Regions from separate parts of the Pseudomonas sp. MBLB4136 genome, predicted to be linked through region 1. Evidence: predicted binding sites of a transcription regulator. Region 1 holds the regulator's gene; the other holds the start of a gene.

Evidence for each region. Region 1 encodes LexA, which represses DNA repair genes until DNA is damaged. Its sites were predicted from a motif close to CTGTNTNNNNANACAG; they were not measured.
Region 2: the regulator LexA is predicted to act here: its motif matches at 6,838-6,853, upstream of imuA (translesion DNA synthesis-associated protein ImuA).

The regions. Positions count from the first base shown of each region.
Region 1 is NZ_CP196713.1:1,540,327-1,549,249, forward strand. Features, by position in the region: gene topA (type I DNA topoisomerase) at 1-930, shown strand, start outside; gene ACSX1D_RS07025 (DUF6586 family protein) at 1,002-1,520, shown strand; gene ACSX1D_RS07030 (hypothetical protein) at 1,598-1,831, shown strand; gene sulA (SOS-induced cell division inhibitor SulA) at 1,945-2,418, opposite strand; gene lexA (transcriptional repressor LexA) at 2,429-3,037, opposite strand; gene ACSX1D_RS07045 (TetR family transcriptional regulator) at 3,309-4,016, shown strand; gene ACSX1D_RS07050 (L,D-transpeptidase family protein) at 4,065-4,589, shown strand; gene nagZ (beta-N-acetylhexosaminidase) at 4,611-5,609, shown strand; gene ACSX1D_RS07060 (S-methyl-5'-thioinosine phosphorylase) at 5,620-6,357, shown strand; gene ACSX1D_RS07065 (CsiV family protein) at 6,415-6,951, opposite strand; gene mfd (transcription-repair coupling factor) at 6,962-8,923, opposite strand, start outside.
Region 2 is NZ_CP196713.1:768,455-777,377, reverse strand. Features, by position in the region: gene mksE (Mks condensin complex protein MksE) at 1-226, shown strand, start outside; gene mksF (Mks condensin complex protein MksF) at 223-3,057, shown strand; gene ACSX1D_RS03360 (MlaD family protein) at 3,108-5,414, opposite strand; gene ACSX1D_RS03355 (paraquat-inducible protein A) at 5,407-6,030, opposite strand; gene ACSX1D_RS03350 (paraquat-inducible protein A) at 6,017-6,676, opposite strand; gene imuA (translesion DNA synthesis-associated protein ImuA) at 6,991-7,608, shown strand; gene ACSX1D_RS03340 (Y-family DNA polymerase) at 7,615-8,923, shown strand, end outside.

The DNA of each region.
Region 1 (8,923 bases):
CAGGGCGAGCGCGAGTGGAAGCACCTGCTCGACGAATTCTATGGCGACTTCAAGGGCAAGCTCGAGGTGGCCGAGGCCGGCGAGAACGGCATGCGCGCCAACCTGCCGACGCCGACCGACATCGCCTGCCGCGAATGCGGCCGGCCGATGATGATTCGTACAGCCTCCACCGGGGTGTTCCTCGGTTGCTCCGGCTACAGCCTGCCGCCGAAGGAGCGCTGCAAGTCGACCATCAACCTGATCCCGGGGGACGAGATCGCCGCGGACGACGAGGGCGAGTCGGAGTCTCTGGTATTGCTGGGCAAGCACCGCTGTCAGAAATGCGGTACCGCCATGGATGCCTACCTGCTGGACGAGACACGCAAGCTGCATGTGTGCGGCAACAACCCGGACTGCTCCGGCTATGAGGTCGAGCAGGGCCAATACCGCATCAAGGGTTACGAGGGGCCGAGCCTGGAGTGCGACAAGTGCGGCAGCCAGATGCAACTCAAGACCGGCCGTTTCGGCAAGTTCTTCGGCTGTACCAACAGCGAGTGCAAGAACACCCGCAAGCTGCTCAAGAGCGGTGAGCCGGCGCCGCCGAAGATGGACGCGGTGAAGATGCCGGAGCTCAAGTGCGAAAAGGTCAACGACACCTACGTGTTGCGTGACGGCGCATCCGGCCTGTTCCTCGCCGCCAGCCAGTTCCCGAAGAACCGCGAGACCCGCGCGCCATTGGTGCTGGAGCTGCTGCCGCACAAGGACGAGATCGATCCCAAGTATCACTTCCTCCTCGAGGCCCCCGCCAAGGACCCCGAGGGCCGCCCGGCGGTGATTCGCTACAGTCGCAAGACCAAGGAGCAGTACGTGCAGTCCGAGGTCGAGGGCAAGCCCAGCGGCTGGCGGGCGTTCTATGATGGCGGCAAGTGGAAGGTCGAAGACAAGCGCTAACCCCGCAGATCGCGCGCCCGTCCTGAACGGGCGCGCGTATAGTGATTTGATCCGCAGAGGAGGGTGCTGCCATGGCCAATGAACTCTATACCCGCACCAATCAGAAGATTTTCTATGCCGGCCTGGCGCTGGAGTCCTGGCGCAAGGCGGAAGAGGGGCGGGCGATGAACGCCCAGGGCCTGATCCAGGCCGAGCGCGAGGCCGCCCTGTTTCACCTGTACGGGGCGCTGCTCGGGTTATGCCATGAAATAGCCGGCTACTACCGCTTGCCGGAACGCGACGCGCCGCGCGCCGAGCAATTGTTGAGCAGGGCGTCGCTGGAGGCGGCACCGAGTCCCGAGTTGGCCGAGCTGGTGGAGCTTGCGCAGAAGCCGGAGACCTGGCTGGCGCAGCTGTTGCAGGCCTATGCCGAGCTGTTTCTGCCGCCCCGGGAGGAAAGGAAGGCCAAGGCCGACGTACTCACGCCCTTGATCGAGGCGGTCAGCCTGGATCAGGAGGTGGCACCCTTGTCGCGGGAGACCTTGGAGGCGTGGCGGCAGCAGCTAAAGGCGCTGGCGCAGCGTTTTCGCGAGTCGCTCACCGAGTGGTGAATCGGCTCGGGATGGGCGGGCTAGGGTGAAGCCTGGTCGGCTGTTACAATGACGGCCTTTCGTGGAGAGTCGAACCAATGCCTACATCCTTCCTGGAAATTGTCGAGTTGCCCGATGGGCGCATAGCCCTGCGTCGCGCTGAGGATGAGGAGGCGCTGGTGGTGCTGGATTTCTCTTCCGATGCCAAGGCCTTCCTGCAAGGCCAGCATATCGAAGTCGCCAAGGCCATGCTGAACGTCGGCGTGCAGATGGCTGGGCGGCTGGCCGAGGGCGACTTTCAGCATGAGGAGCAGGCGCGCGTCCTGCATTGAGCGGGTAGCGCCGGGTCGACGCAAATGTCGACCGTCAGGTTGGTTCCGTTGGTCTCTTCAATCCCTTCTTGACCGGCATGCCCCATGCGCGGTTTGCGCGCCACTTCGCTGGCCTAACCCAGGCTGATATTCAGGCTCTGCGCCTGTCCCTGGCGTGCGGCTTGTTCCAAGCGTTGCCGAGCGGCGTGCCCGAGTGGGTGCAACCAGCTGATTACGGTATGACTGCGTCCCAGCCTCAATGCTTCCTCGGCCAATTGCAGGGGGCTCTGCCGCTCGCCCGGCTGCAGCAGCAGGATGCGTTCGCGGTTCAGGCCCGCATCGCGTAACCAGTTGGCGGTCAGCGATGCCGGCGGCGCAATCAGGGTTAGCCAGCGCGCGTCACTGGTTTCGCTCAGCTCGCGGAGGATAGGCGCGAGCAAACTCAGGCAGTGCCCGGCAGCGCCGCGCAGAGACAGCTCGCTGAACGCCTCTGGCTCATCCAGCCAGGGCGACTGTGCGGCTTCGGCCATGAGCGCGGGTGCTGGCGAGGCCAGGAATGCATCGAACAGCGGCAGTTGCGTGCGGTTCAGCGGCTGCGGGGACTGCATAGATCCTCCTTTATCGGCGAATGACGCCGACGCTCAGGCCTTCGATAACCAGATCCTGTTCTTCCAGGTTCACCTCGATTGGCGCGAACTCTGGATTCTCGGCGAGCAGCCAGACCTTGTTGCCGTCACGCTTGAAGCGTTTGACCGTTACCTCGTCATCGATGCGGGCCACCACCACTTGCCCGTTGTGCGCTTCCCGGGTGGTGTGCACGGCAAGCAGGTCGCCATCGAAGATGCCGATGTCCTTCATACTCATGCCGCGCACGCGCAACAGGTAGTCGGCGCGAGGGTGGAAGAACTCCGGGTTGATACGGCAGGATTCTTCCACGTGCTGCTGCGCCAGAACTGGCGCGCCGGCAGCTACGCGGCCGATAACCGGCAGGCCTTCTTCCTCGTTGCTCGGTTCGAAGCCGGGAATGCGAATGCCGCGAGAGGCACCTGGAGTCATCTCAATGGCACCCTTGCGGGCCAGGGCCTTCAAGTGTTCTTCAGCTGCATTGGGTGACTTGAAGCCAAGCGCTTGGGCGATCTCAGCCCGTGTCGGTGGGTAGCCGTTATCTTCCAGGCACTGCTTGATGAAGGCGAGAATCTCTGTTTGACGCGGCGTGAGCTTAAGCATGGTTGGGCTCTGTTTTTATATACAGTGACTGGGATTATATACAGTGAAGGCTGCTTGGCAATCCACCTTTTGCTGCGTCCTGGCCGGTTTTCCCCTTGCACTTTGTTGGTGGCTGCGTGTTACTTGGCCGGCTTTGCGCGCGTCTTGCTCTGCTGCGCTCGCTCACAACTGTGAAATTGTGACTGGTCAGCCGAAAGACGTCTGACGCGGCTTGACAAGAAGCAGGGCTGAAACGTATGTTTCAAACAAGTGTTTGTCAGGTGTAAAGGTCATGGCTCAATCGGAAACCGTTGAACGCATCCTCGATGCTGCGGAGCAGCTGTTCGCGGAGAAGGGGTTCGCCGAGACTTCCCTGCGGTTGATCACCAGCAAGGCCGGGGTCAACCTGGCAGCGGTGAATTACCATTTCGGTTCGAAGAAGGCGCTGATCCAGGCGGTCTTCTCGCGCTTTCTCGGGCCGTTCTGCGCCAGTCTCGAGCGTGAGCTCGACCGCCGCCAGGCCAAGCCTGAGGGCAAGGCCAGTCTCGAGGAACTGCTCGAGTTACTGGTCGAGCAGGCCCTGGCGGTGAAGCCGCGCAGTGGCAACGACCTGTCGATCTTCATGCGCCTGCTGGGCTTGGCCTTCAGTCAGAGCCAGGGCCACCTGCGCAAGTACTTGGAAGAGGTCTACGGCAAGGTTTTCCGGCGCTACATGCTGCTGGTGCATGAGGCGGCGCCACGTATTCCGCCGCTGGAGCTGTTCTGGCGAGTGCACTTCATGTTGGGTGCCGCGGCGTTCAGCATGTCCGGGATCAAGGCCCTGCGGGCCATGGCCGAGACCGATTTCGGGGTCAATACCTCGATTGAGCAGGTGATGCGCCTGATGGTGCCGTTTCTGGCGGCGGGCATGCGGGCGGAGTCCGGTCTGGCCGATGAAGCGCTGGCGGCTGCCCAGCACAGGGCGCGCGTCAAGAGCCCGGTCGTCTCCGCCAAGGTGTAACGGTGAGCGGGTGGGCTTGGCGGGCATGATCCGCTAAGCTAGCCGCCCATGCGCGATCTCGACCTTCTGCATATTTCGCTTGCTGATCAGTGCCTGTACGGCTTCGTCGACGGGCAGTTGCTGCTGCGCCTGCCGGTTTCCACGGCGCTCAATGGTCCCGGTGAGCTCAATGGCTCCGGCTGTACGCCGCGGGGCTTGCATCGAGTGCGGGCGAAGATCGGTGAGGGGCTGCCGGTTGGCGCGGTGCTGCGCGGGCGGCGCTGGACCGGCGAGCAGTGGTCTGCCGAACTGGCCACGCAGTTTCCCGAGCGGGACTGGATCCTTTCGCGGATTCTCTGGCTTAGCGGCTGCGAGCCGGGACGCAACCGGCTCGGCAACGTGGACACCTTTCGCCGCTACATCTACCTGCACGGTACCCCGGACACCGAGCCGATGGGGGAGCCGCGCTCCCATGGCTGCATACGCCTGCGCAATGAAGATCTGATCGCCCTGTTCCCCCGTGTTCCCCTGAAGTGCGCAGTGCGCATCGAAGAAGCGTCCTGCCCGGGCTGGGCAGCGATGCCCCTCAATTAAGGATTTCGAGTGAGTTCAAGCATGCAAGGTTCGCTGATGCTGGATATCGACGGTACCTGGCTGACCGCCGAGGACCGCCGGTTGCTGAGGCAGCCGGAGGTGGGTGGGTTGATTCTGTTCGCACGCAATATCGAGGACCCGCGGCAGGTGCGCGAGCTGTGCGCGGCGATTCGCGCCGTGCGCCCCGAACTGCTGCTGGCCGTGGATCAGGAAGGTGGCCGTGTGCAGCGTCTGCGCAATGGTTTCGTGCGCCTGCCGGCCATGCGCGCGGTGGCGGACAATCAGAATGCCGAGGCGCTGGCCGAGTACTGCGGCTGGATCATGGCCACCGAGGTGTTGGCGGCCGGTTTGGACCTGAGTTTCGCTCCGGTGCTGGACCTCGACCACCAGCGCAGCGCGGTGGTCGGCAGTCGCGCCTTCGAGGGCGATGCGCAGCGGGCAGCGGTGCTGGCCGGGGCCTTCATTCGAGGCATGGGCGCGGCAGGGATGGCGGCCACCGGCAAGCATTTTCCCGGCCATGGCTGGGCCGAGGCCGACTCCCATGTGGCCATACCGGTGGACGAGCGCAGCTTGGAACAGATTCGCGCCAGCGACCTGCAGCCGTTTGTGCGGCTCAGCGGTGAGCTGGCCGCGGTGATGCCGGCCCACGTCATCTATTCCCAGGTCGACAGTCAGCCCGCGGGTTTCTCGCGCCGTTGGCTGCAGGAAATCCTGCGCGGCGAGCTGGGGTTCACCGGGGTGATCTTCAGCGATGACCTGTCCATGGCCGGCGCTCATGTGGCCGGCGACGCCGCCGGGCGCATCGAGGCGGCCCTCACGGCGGGTTGTGACATGGGCCTGGTGTGCAATGATCGTGCGGCGGCGGAGTTGGCCCTGAGTGCCTTGCAGTGCCTCAAGGTCAGTGTGCCGGCTGGCTTAGCCAAGATGCGCCGTCGGGCTTTTCCAGGCGTCGAGTATCGACAGGATCCGCGTTGGCTGCACGCCATGACTGCCCTGCGCGCCGCCCAACTGATTGATTGAGGAACGTTTGATGACTGTTTACGCCATTATCGGTGGTACCGGCCTGACCCAGCTGGAGGGCCTGACCATCAATTCGGCCTTGAATCTCGAATCGCCCTACGGTCCGCCTTCGGCGCCGGTGCTGCGCGGCGACTACGCCGGGCGCGAGGTGCTGTTCCTCGCGCGGCATGGCCACCCGCACCGTATTCCGCCGCATCAGGTGAACTACCGCGCCAATCTCTGGGCGCTGAAAGAGGCCGGCGCCCAGGCAGTCATCGCGGTGAACGCCGTGGGCGGCATCCATGCGGCCATGGGCACCGGGCATTTCTGCGTGCCGCACCAGATCATCGACTACACCTCGGGGCGCGCGCACACCTTCTACGAAGGCGAGCTGGAACATGTCACCCATGTCGATTTCAGCCACCCCTACGACGGGGCGTTGCGCGACAAGCTGTGTGCCGCCCTGGCGGCCGAAGGCTGCGCCTTCAGCGGCCATGGCGTCTATGGCTGTACCCAGGGGCCGCGACTGGAGACGGTGGCGGAGATCGCCCGGCTGGAGCGCGACGGCTGCGATATCGTCGGCATGACCGGGATGCCCGAAGCGGTGCTGGCGCGTGAGCTGTCGCTGCCCTATGCCTGTCTGTCGCTGGTGGTCAACCCGGCGGCCGGCAAGTCCACGGCCTTGATCACCATGGCGGAGATCGAGCGTGCGCTGGATGAGGGGATGGGCCAGGTCAAGGCGGTGCTGGCGCGCGTGCTGGCCGGGTAAACCGGCGACTGGATGAAATAAGGGCCGCATCGCGCGGCCCTTTTTCGTGGTATCGAGTTACAGCGGCTTGACGCGAATCAGCAGCCCCAGGCTGCCATGGTCCAGGTAGGTCAGTTCACCGCTCTTCAGGCGGCTGTCCTGCTTGAGGCGCTCGCTGCCCTGCAGCAGGCCGCTGGCGTCGAACTGGTTGACCCAGAGGTCGGCCTCGACGTCGATGAAGCGCGCCAGCCTGAGACTCAGGGTGCCCTCCACGGGAAAGTGACCGAACTGCTCGCCGCCGCTGCTCAGTGCCACGCGGCTGGGGGAGCCGGACAGGCTCTGCGACCAGGCCTTGTGCAGCAGCACCTGGTAGCCGTTGGCGGCGGTGAGCTTGGCGGCTTCGCTGTTCAGCGCGGTGCCGCGCTCGCTGCCCAGGTCAATGGAGGGAGCGCCCTGGGCCCAGTCGTCCGGCGCCGGCTGGCTGGCCGGGACCGGCTCGCCGGCCTGGCGGAAGACGATGACCTCGACCTGAAAAAGGCCGTCGGCGACAGCCGGCGTGGCGAGCAGCATGAGCAGGGTGAGCGGCAGCAGGGCCAGGGTGCGGAATGCGCGCATGGTTGAGTCCTTAAGCGGCGGGGATCAGGCGCTCGAAGAGCGCTTCCAGGGTATTGAATCGTTGCTCCGGGCGCTCCATCGGCACCTGGAACTTGAACAGGGTGGCACCTTCGAACTTGTAACGATTGGGCTGGCTCTGGATCAGCTTGATCAAGGTCAGCGGATCGACACAGGTATCGGCGGCGAACTCGACGCGCCCGCCCTGGGGGCCGGCATCGACCTTCTTGATGCCCAGGCGTTCGGCCTGCAGTTTCAGCAGGGTCAGGCGCACCAGGTTTTTGGTCGGCTCGGGGAGCAGGCCGAAACGGTCGATCATCTCCACCTGCAACTCCTTCAGGCCGTCCTCGTCGGTAGCCGAGGCGATGCGCTTGTAGAGAATCAGGCGCGCGTGCACATCCGGCAGGTAGTCCTCGGGGATCAGCGCCGGCAGCCGCAGGTTGATTTCCGGGCCGCCGCCCAGGGGCTGCTCGAGGTTCGGTTGCTCGCCCTTGCGGATCGCCTTCACCGCGCGCTCGAGCATCTCCATGTAGAGGGTGAAGCCGACGGCCTGGATCTGCCCGCTCTGGCCGTCGCCGAGCAGTTCGCCGGCGCCGCGGATTTCCAGGTCGTGGGTGGCGAGAACGAAGCCGGCGCCCAGGTCCTGGGCATTGGCGATGGCCTCCAGGCGCTTCTGTGCGTCGTCGGTGACCTGTTTGCGTGGCGGCGTCAGCAGGTAGGCGTAGGCCTGGTGGTGGCTGCGGCCGACGCGGCCGCGCAACTGGTGCAGCTGGGCCAGGCCGAACTTGTCGGCGCGCTCGATGATGATGGTGTTGGCGCTCGGCACGTCGATGCCGGTCTCGATGATGGTCGAGGCGATCAGCACGTTGAAGCGCTTGTGATAGAAGTCGCTCATCACCTGCTCCAGGTCGCGCTCGCGCATCTGCCCGTGGCCGATGCCGATGCGCGCCTCCGGGACCAGGGCGGCCAGGTCGGCAGCGCACTTCTCGATGGTCTTCACGTCGTTGTGCAGGTAGTAGACCTGGCCGCCGCGCAGCAGCTCGCGCAGCAGGGCTTCCTTGATCACGCCGTTCTGCTGCTCCATGACGAAGGTGCGCACCGACAGGCGGCGTGCCGGCGGCGTGGCGATGATCGACAGGTCGCGCATGCCCGCCACGGCCATGTTCAGGGTGCGCGGAATCGGCGTGGCGGTCAGGGTGAGGATGTCTACCTCGCTGCGCAGGGCCTTGAGCTGCTCCTTCTGGCGCACGCCGAAACGGTGCTCCTCGTCGATGATCACCAGACCCAGGTTGTTGAACTTGACGTCGTCCTGCAGCAGCTTGTGGGTGCCGATGACGATGTCCACCTTGCCCTCGGCCAGCTGCTGCATGGCCTCGCCGACCTCCTTGGCGCTCTTGAAGCGGCTCATCACCTCGACCTTGACCGGCCAGTCGGCGAAGCGGTCGCGGAAGCTGTTGTAGTGCTGCTGGGCGAGCAGAGTGGTGGGCACCAGCACGGCTACCTGGCGGCCGCTGTGCACGGCGATAAAGGCGGCGCGCATGGCCACTTCGGTCTTGCCGAAGCCGACGTCGCCGCAGACCAGGCGGTCCATCGGCTTGGCCGCCAGCATGTCCTCGCGCACCGCGTCGATGGCGGCCTGCTGGTCGGGGGTCTCCTCGAAGGGGAAGCCGGCGCTGAAGGTGGCGTAGTCGAGCTGCGGGTCGGCGAACGCATAGCCCTCGCGGGCGGCCCGCCGGGCGTAGATGTCGAGCAGCTCGGCGGCGACATCGCGCACCTGTTCGGCAGCCTTGCGCTTGGCCTTCTGCCAGGTTTCCGAGCCCAGGCGGTGCAGCGGCGCCAGGGCGTCGTCGCTGCCGGTGTAGCGGGCGATCAGGTGCAGGCTGGCCACCGGCACGTAGAGCTTGGCCTCCTCGGCATACTGCAGGGCGAGGAACTCGGCGCTCTGGCCGTCGATTTCCAGGGTGATCAGGCCTTG
Region 2 (8,923 bases), 770 kb from region 1:
GCACCGCTTCCTCGATGTCTGCCTGGCGGTGCAGCACGACCGCGACCTGGCCGCCAGCCTGCACAGCAACGACCTGCCCCTGCCGGCGCCGGTGCTGATCGACGACGACAGCGGTGAGGCGCTGATCGCCCTCGACGACGGCGCCGATGAATCCGACGAATCCGAAGAACAGGCCCTGGCCCGCGCCCTGGCCGAAGAACGCGCCCTGCAGGAGACCCTCGCATGAGCCAGGAACGCTACGGCATTCGCCGCTTCGCCCTGCTGAATACCGCCGGCTACAGCCTCGGCCTGTTCCCCCTGGAGAACCCGCTGTCGGTGTATGGCGCCAACAACCTGGGCAAGTCCGCCTCGATCAACGCCCTGCAGTTCCCGATCCTGGCGCGCATGTCGGACATGAGCTTCGGCAAGTACAGCCTGGAGCAGTCGCGCAGGTTCTACTTCGCCAGCGACACCAGCTACATCCTCGTCGAGGTCGCCCTGCCCCACGGACCCCACGTCATCGGCGTGGCCGGGCGCGGCCCCGGCGGCGGCTTCGGCCACCAGTTCTTCGCCTACCAGGGCGAGCTGGACCTGGAGCACTACCAGAACAACGGCACCTGCCTGCGCCAGCGCGAACTGTTCAACAACCTCGAGCGGGCCGGCATCAAGGCCTTCGAGCTCAAGCCGGACGAACTGCGCCGCCTGCTGGTCGGCGGCCACACCTCGATCCCCCTGGACCTGACCCTGATCCCGCTGCGCTCGACCAGCGAGCAGAGCCTGAAGACCTTCCGCGCGCTGTTTATCAACCTGCTGCATATGCGCGAGATCACCGCGGCCAAGCTCAAGCAGCTGTTCCTCGACGCCTTCGAGCACAGCCTGCGCTCGGGCAGCGTCGACTACATCGCCGCCACCGAGGAGGCCTTCCGCGACGTGCGGCGCATGGAGCAGGACTACCAGGCCCTGGTCGGCGCCGGCCCGCTGATCGAGGCCCTGGCCGCCGGCGTGGCCCAGCGCGAGCAGCTGCGCGGCAAGCTGCACCGCCTCTCGCCGCTGCTCGACTCGCTGCTCGGCACCTGGCAGGACTATGCCGGCGCCCGCCGCGAGGAGCTGGTGATCCAGGCCGAGCACTACCAGCGCGAGCAGGATGGCCTGCAGCAGGAGCAGCGCGGTGGCACCGCCGAGCTGATGCGCCTGGAGCGGGCGATCAGCGAGATCCAGCGCTGGCTCGGCGAGCTGTCCGTGCTGAAGAATCGTTTCGCCCTGATCGACAATGCCCAGGTGCTGGAGGCCCAGCTGCTGGCGGCCAAGGACGCCCACGACGAGCTGGCCGGCGCCCTGGCGCAGTCGCGGCAGTTCTCCAGTGAAGACCTGGACGAGCGCCTGCGCGACCTGGAAAAGCGCCTCAAGTCGGTCAGGCAGCAGCTCGACCACGCCGACAACAACAGCTACGCCAGGCTGCGCGAGGAGTTCAGCCAGGCCGATGTCGACCGCCTGATGCGCCTGTTCAACGGCCAGCTGTTCAGCCTGCCGCTGGGCGAGAAGGGCATCGCCCTGGACGACGGCGAGGCCTGGGTCAGATCCCTGGAAGCGGTGCTCGATGGCTTCAAGGGCGAGCGTTTCGAGGCCCCGGGCCTGTCCATCGACCTGTCCCATATCGAGCCGCCGGCCCTGCAGGCGTTGGCCGACCGCGCCGCCCTGCGCGACCAGAAGGACCGCCTGGAGCGCGAGCTCAAGCAGCTCAAGACCCAGCAGGCGGTGGCCGCCGACCGCGCCGCGAGCAAGGCCCAGGCCGAGGCGCTGTACCAGGCCGTGCTGGATGCGCAGAAGGCCCTGGAGGATTACCGCCGCAGCCAGACCCTGGCCGTCGAAGAAGCCGGCAAGCTGGAGCAGCTGGCGCAGCTGGAGGCCGCCCAGGACGAACTGCGCCGTACCAGCGACGCCTTCGCCGAGCGCGTGCAGCAGCTGTCGGCCAAGTTGCAGCTGGTCGGCCGCCAGCTGGCCGACCTGGAAGCCAAGCAGCGCACCCTGGACGACGCCCTGCGCCGCCGCCAGCTGCTGCCGGCCGACCTGCCGTTCGGCACGCCCTTCACCGACCCGGTGGACGACTCGCTGGACAACCTGCTGCCGCTGCTCAACGACTACCAGGACGCCTGGCAGGGCCTGCAGCGCGTGGACGGGCAGATCGAGGCGCTGTATGCCCAGGTGCGCCTCAAGGGCGTGGCCAAGTTCGACAGCGAGGACGATGTCGAGCGCCGCCTGCAACTGCTGGTCAACGCCTACGCCCATCGCCAGGACGAGGCCCTGACCCTGGCCAAGGCCCGCCGCGCCGCGGTCACCGATATCGCCCGCACCCTGCGCAATATCCGCAGCGACTACGACAACCTGGAACACCAGCTGGCGCTGTTCAACCGCGAGATCAACAAGCGCCAGGTCTCCAACCTGGCGAGCTTCCGCATCGTCCTGGCGCCGAACAAGGAGGCGCTCAAGCACATCGACCAGATCATCCACAGCGCCGGCCAGTACGAGGAAGGCGAGACCCTGTCGGTGTTCGACCTGCAGCAGAGCAGCGAGCAGGACGCCAGGAACGAGCAGGCCAAGGAGTACCTGGCGCGCCTGGTGGCGGCCAACCAGAACCAGCTGGGCCTGAAAGACCTGTTCGAGCTGGCGTTCGAGATCACCAAGGTCGGTGGCCAGCCGGTGATCCACACCGACATCGACGGGGCAGCGTCCAACGGCACCACCATGACCATCAAGGCGCTGACCAACATGTACCTGCTGCTGCACCTGATGGACCGCGAGCAGGCCGGACGCGTGCGCCTGCCCTACTACCTGGACGAGGCGGCCGACATCGACGAGCGCAACCAGCAGGCGCTGATCGAGACCAGCCTGCAGCTGGGCTTCGTGCCCATCCTCGCCTCGGTCAAACCGCAGGTCTCGGCCCACGTGGCCATCGACCTGGAGGGCGGCAGCGGCCCGGCCGGCATCTACATCGACGAGGCCGACTGGAAATTTATCCGCCCCCGTGAACCGGCCAAGACCGAGGCCGTCCACGAAGAAGCCAGTGCCGAACCGGCCTGATCCTTCCGCCTCAATGAAAAGGGCCGCAGATGCGGCCCTTTTTCATCGCCTCACTGCGGCGCCAGGTCGATCTTCGGCGCCCAGCGCAGCCAGTGCTCCTCGGCCTCCTCGAACAGGGCGAAAGTCTGTCCCGGCAGGGCCCGCACGCCCATCTCCTCGCCCTCCGGCGTGGCGAAGGCCACCCCACCGGCGATGATGGTCTCCAGGGACTCGGTGCGCACCTTCAGCCCCTTGAACAGGCTCGCCTCGACGCCGATGCCGCTGCTGACCCAGAAGCGGCTGCCGCCGTGGACCAGGACTGCATAACGCGGCTCGATCAGCACGTGGACCAGCACCCGGTTGGCGCTGGGGCTCAGCTCGACGCCGGTTATCTTGCCCACCGGCACCTCGCGGTAGGTCACCGGCTCGCCGGGCTTCAGCGAGTTGCGGCTGGCGGCGCTGAGCACCAGGTGCAGCCCGGCTTCGCGCAGCGCCTGGTTCGGCGGCGCCGCCAGGGCGACGAACGCGGTCTGCTGGGGCCCAGCGCGCTCGGCCGGCAGCACCTCCAGATACTGGCCGCCGACCAGGGTGTCGAGGTTGGTCACCCGGCTCAGGCTCAGCTCCGGTTTGACCACCCAGAACTGCGAACCGGCGCGGGCGATGCGCTCGGCCGCCAGGGTGATCCGCCCGTGCAACATGACGCTCTGCAGGTCGTCACTGAGCTCGATGCGCTCGACCTTGCCGACGTCCAGGCCACGGTAGCGAATGGCCGTGCCCGGCCCCAGGCCGTCGCCACGCTCCAGGCGGACGCTGATCGCCACGCCGTTCTGCAGCGCGCTGTCGCGACTGTCGTACAGGGCGAAGCGCTGCACCCGCTTGGTCACCACCGGCGCCTGCGGGTCGCGGGTCTCGAAGGCGATGCCGCCGGCCAGCAGGGTCTGCAGCGACTCGCTCTTGACCTCGATACCGGACAGTCCACCCTTGAGGGTGATACCGCTGGCGTTCCAGAAGCGCGTGCTGCTGTTGACCAAGTGGGCGTACTCCGGCTCGATGTGCACGCCGAAGGCCACCTGCTGGTCGTTGCGGGCCAGCTGCACGCTCTGCACCGAGCCGACCTTGACCTGGCGATAGAGGATCGGATTGCCGACCTCCAGGGAACCGCGACTGTCGCTCAGCAGCACCAGATGCAGGCCCGGCGCGGCCAGGTCCAGCGGCGGCGCCTTGGGCCGTGCCTCGAACTCGCGCTTGGCCGGGGCGCCCTTCTCGCCGGGGCGCACGGCGATGTAGTTGCCCTTGACCAGGGCTTCCAGGCCGGTGATGCCGGCCAGCGAGATGGACGGCTTGACCACCCAGAACTCGGCACCCTCGACCAGATAGTCCTCGGTGCGCGGATCGAGGGTCAGCTCGGCAGTGGCCGAGGCCAGGTCGTCGCTGACCTTGAGGCTCTTCAGGCTGCCGGCCTGGATGCCGTTGTACAGCACCGGCGTGCGCCCGGCCTCCAGGCCTTCGAAGTCGCTGAACCTGACCTGCACCCGGATGCCGGCCTGGGCCGCGTCGAAGTCCTCGTAGAGGCGGAAGGGGAAGACCGGGTCGGTCGGCGGGCTGTCCTTGCGGTGCTCCGGCGTGGCGAAGGCGATACCGCCGGCGACGATGCTGGCCAGGGACTCGCTGCGCAACTTGAAGCCCGACAACCCCGCGTTGATGCTGATGCCGCTGGCGTTCCAGAAACGCGTGTGCTTGCGCACCAGGCTGGCGTAGGTCGGCTCGATGAAGATCTTCACCTCGATGGTGCTCTGGTCGCTGGCCAGTTCGTAGCTCTTCACCCGGCCGACCTGGATCTGCTTGTAGAAGACCGGGCTGTCACGGCTCAGGGAACCCAGGCGCTCGGCCTTCAGGGTCAGGTGCAGGCCGGGCTGGTCATCCGCCAAGGGCGGCGCCTCTGGCAGCGCCTGGAATTTCCTCGCCGGCTCCCCGTCGCCCGGGCTGACGGCGATGTAGTTGCCCGACACCAGGGTTTCCAGGCCGGTGATCCCGGCCAGGCTGACGCTGGGCTTGACCAGCCAGAAGCGGGTGTTTTCGCGCAGCTGCTCGTCCAGTTCCTGGTTCATTTCGATGCTGGCGATCACCCCGCGCTGCTCGCCACTGTCGTCCAGGGCCAGGGCCTTGACCTTGCCGATCGGCATGCCCTTGTAGATGACCTCGGTCTTGCCGGCCTGGATGCCGGCGCCACTGTCGAAGAACACCTCGATCTCGATCCCCGCCTGGCTGTAGGCGCGCCAGCCCAGCCAGCCGCCGATCAGCAGGGCGAGGATGGGCAGCACCCAGATGGCCGACCAATTGGAGGCCGGGCGGGTTTTGGCCAGAGGCAGATCATTCATGGTCGTGTTGCGACTCCGTGTTATCCCAGATCAGGCGTGGGTCAAAGGTCAGGGCGGCGAGCATGGTCAGGATCACCACGCTGGCGAAGGCCACCGCGCCCATCCCCGGTTCGATGCTGGCCAGGTTGCCGAACCGGACCAGCGCCACCAGGATGGCGATGACGAAGATGTCGAGCATCGACCAGCGGCCGATCCACTCGATGAAGCGGAACATGAAGATGCGCTGGCGCGGCGACATCGGCTGGTGGCGCTGCACCGAATACAGCAGCAGGGCGATGCCGACCAGCTTGAAGGTCGGCACCAGGATGCTGGCGATGAAAACCACCGCGGCGATCGGCAGCATGCCCAGGTGCACCAGCTCGATCACCCCGGACATGATGGTGTCCGACTGGCCCTTGCCCAGCGAGTTGACCGTCATGATCGGCAGCAGGTTGGCCGGGATATAGAGGATCGCCGCGGTCAGCAGCAGCGCCCAGGTGCGCGCCAGGCTGTTCGGCCGCCGCGCGTGCAGCAGGCCGCCGCAGCGCTCGCAGTGCTGGTGGGCGACTCCGGCCTGCACGGGGTTGAGCAGGTGGCACTCGTGGCAGACCAGCAGCCCCGCATCAATCGCCCGCATGCACGTCCTCCCCCGACAGCGCCTGCCAGATCTGGTGCGGCGCCATGCTCACCTCGAGCCAGACCTGGATCAGCAACAACGCGACGAAACAGAACAGCCCGACGCCGAGGCTGAGTTCGGCCAGGTCGGCCAGCTTGACCATGGCCACCAGGATGCCCATCAGGTACACCTCGAGCATGCCCCACTCGCGCAGGTGGTGATAGATGCGGTACAGCAGCAGGCCGTAGCTGCGCCCCAGGTCCAGGCGGATGCTCAGCAGCACCGCCAGTTGGCACAACAGCTTGAGCAATGGCACCGCCATGCTGCAAAGGAACACCACCGCGGCGATGCCCTGCATGCCGCTCTCGTACAGCCCGAGCACCCCGCTCCACACCGTGTCCTCGCTGCTCTGCCCGAGCAGGTTGAGGTGCATGATCGGCAGGAAGTTGGCCGGCACATAGAGCAACAAGGCGGTGATCACCAGCGCCAGGCTGCGGCGCACCACCTGATGCCGATGGGTATACAGCTCGAAGCCGCAGCGCGGGCACTCGACCCGCTCGTCATAACCGGTATCCGGCTTGCGCATCAGCAGGTCGCATTCGTGGCAGGCGATCAATTGCTCGACGGCAAGCGCCGGCAAAGGCTGAAGGTCGGCCGAATCGGACATAAACGGGTTCTCGCAAAAGTGCGCCTATTCTAGCCGAGCGCGACCGCCAGCAGGTGAAGTGCGAAGCGACGGTCGCGGGAGCCTTGCCCAGGACGAGCGGGCCTGGTCCACCCGTCTGCTGCCAGGCCCGGGCGCTTGCCGGTCACCCCGCCGATAGACTACTGTGTTTATATACAGTTAACCGGCAAGCCTCACTCCGGGGCAACAACTCCTCCGGCAGTCCTCCCCATGCGCCTCATTACCCGCCACACACCAGTCATTGAACCGCGAGCCTGTTCCAGCGCCCTCACCCGGGCCGGCCGAGGCCCACGCCGATGAGCGCCGTGGTCAGCCTCGACAGGTTGCTCGACGAGCGCCGGGTGTGGCGTGGCCGGCCGGCCGCGCGGACGGCCGGCCGACAGCCGAGCGGCCATGCCGCGCTGGATGCCGCCCTGCCCACGGGTGGCTGGCCGGCGTCGGCGCTCTCCGAGATCCTCATGCCCGGACCTGGCCTCGGCGAACTGCACCTGCTGTGGCCGACCCTGGCGCGCCTGACCCGGGCAGCCGAACGGGTGATCCTGGTCGCGCCGCCCTTCGTGCCCTACGCCCCGGCCTGGCAGGCCGCCGGACTCGACCTGCGCCGCCTCGAGGTAATCCAGGCGAGCGGCCGCGATGCCCTGTGGGCGGCCGAACAATGCCTGCGCTCGGGCAGCTGCGCAGCACTGCTGTGCTGGCCTGAGCGCGCCGACGACCGCGCCCTGCGGCGCCTGCAGGTCGCCGCCGAAAACGGCCAGAGCCTGGCGTTCGCCTACCGCCCGCTGCGCGAGGCGCACAACCCGTCGCCGGCCGCCCTGCGCCTGGCCCTGGATGGCCGACCGGGCCAGGTCCGGGTGCTCAAGTGTCGCGGCGGCCTGGCCCCGGCGACGCCGCTGTGCTTCGCCGTCGGGGCGTGAGCCGCCATGCGCTGGGCCTGCATAGTGCTGCCGCAGCTGGCACTGGATGCGGTGCTGCGGCGCTGCGCCGATCCCGCTGCGCCCCTGGCGCTGCTCAGCGGGCCGGCGCAGCGGCGCGTGCTGCAGGCGGTCAATCCGGCCGCACGCGCCCTCGGCCTGCGTCCCGGCCAGTCGCTGAACGCCGCCCAGGCCCTGAGCCGCGATTTCGCCACGGCCGAGTACGACACGCAGCAGATCGAGCGCTGCCAGCGCTTCCTGGCGGCCTGGGCCTATCGCTTCAGCTCCCAGATCAGCCTGCACTACCCGCGCGCGCTGCTCATGGAGGTCGAATCCAGCCTCGCCCTGTTCGGCCCCTGGCCGCGCTTCGAGGCGCGCCTGCGCGCCGAACTGCAGGCCCTGGGCTTTCGCCACCGCATCACCCTGGCGCCGAACCCGGCCGCAGCCAGGGTGATGGCCAATGTCCATGACGGCCTGGCAATCGCCGATGCGGCCGCGTTGCGCCAGCAGCTGGAACAGCTGCCGATCGAGCACCTCGGCCTGCCCCGCGAGGTGGCCAGCGCCCTGGCCCGCATGGGCCTGCGCACCCTGCGCCAGGTCCTGGTCCTGCCCCGCGACGGCCTGGCCCGGCGTTTCCCCGCCGAGGTGCTGCTCCACCTCGACACCCTGCTCGGTCTGCGCCCATTGGCATTGGACTACTACAGCCCGCCGGACCACTTCGATGAGCGTATCGAGCTGAACTTCGACGTCGAATCCCACCAGGCCCTGCTGTTTCCCCTGCGCCGCCTGATCCACGATCTGGCCGCCTACCTGGCCGGCCGCGACAGCGGCGTGCAGCGCTTCGTCCTGCACCTGGAACACCGGGCCCGCGCCGACAGCCTGGTGGCGGTCGGCCTGCTCGGCGCCGAGCGCGACGCAACCCTGTTGTTCGAGCTGACCCGCGAACGCCTGGAACGCCTGCAGCTGCCCGCCCCGGTCGAGGCGCTGCGCCTGCAGGCCCGGGACCTGCCGGACTTCGTCCCGGCGCACGCCAACCTGTTCGACGAACGTGCGCAACAGACGCTGGCCTGGGAGCAACTGCGCGAACGCCTGCGCGCGCGCCTGGGCGACGCGGCGGTGCAGGGCCTCGGCGTGCACGCCGATCACCGCCCCGAACAGGCCTGGCGGCCATACAGCGCAGCCGCGACGACTGTCCCCGGCGCGACCGGTCCCAGGCCCGGCTGGCTGCTCGCAGAGCCACTGGTCCTGGACGACGCGGCCCCGCGCCTGCTCGCCGGCCCGGAACGCATCGAGTCCGGCTGGTGGGACGGTAACGATA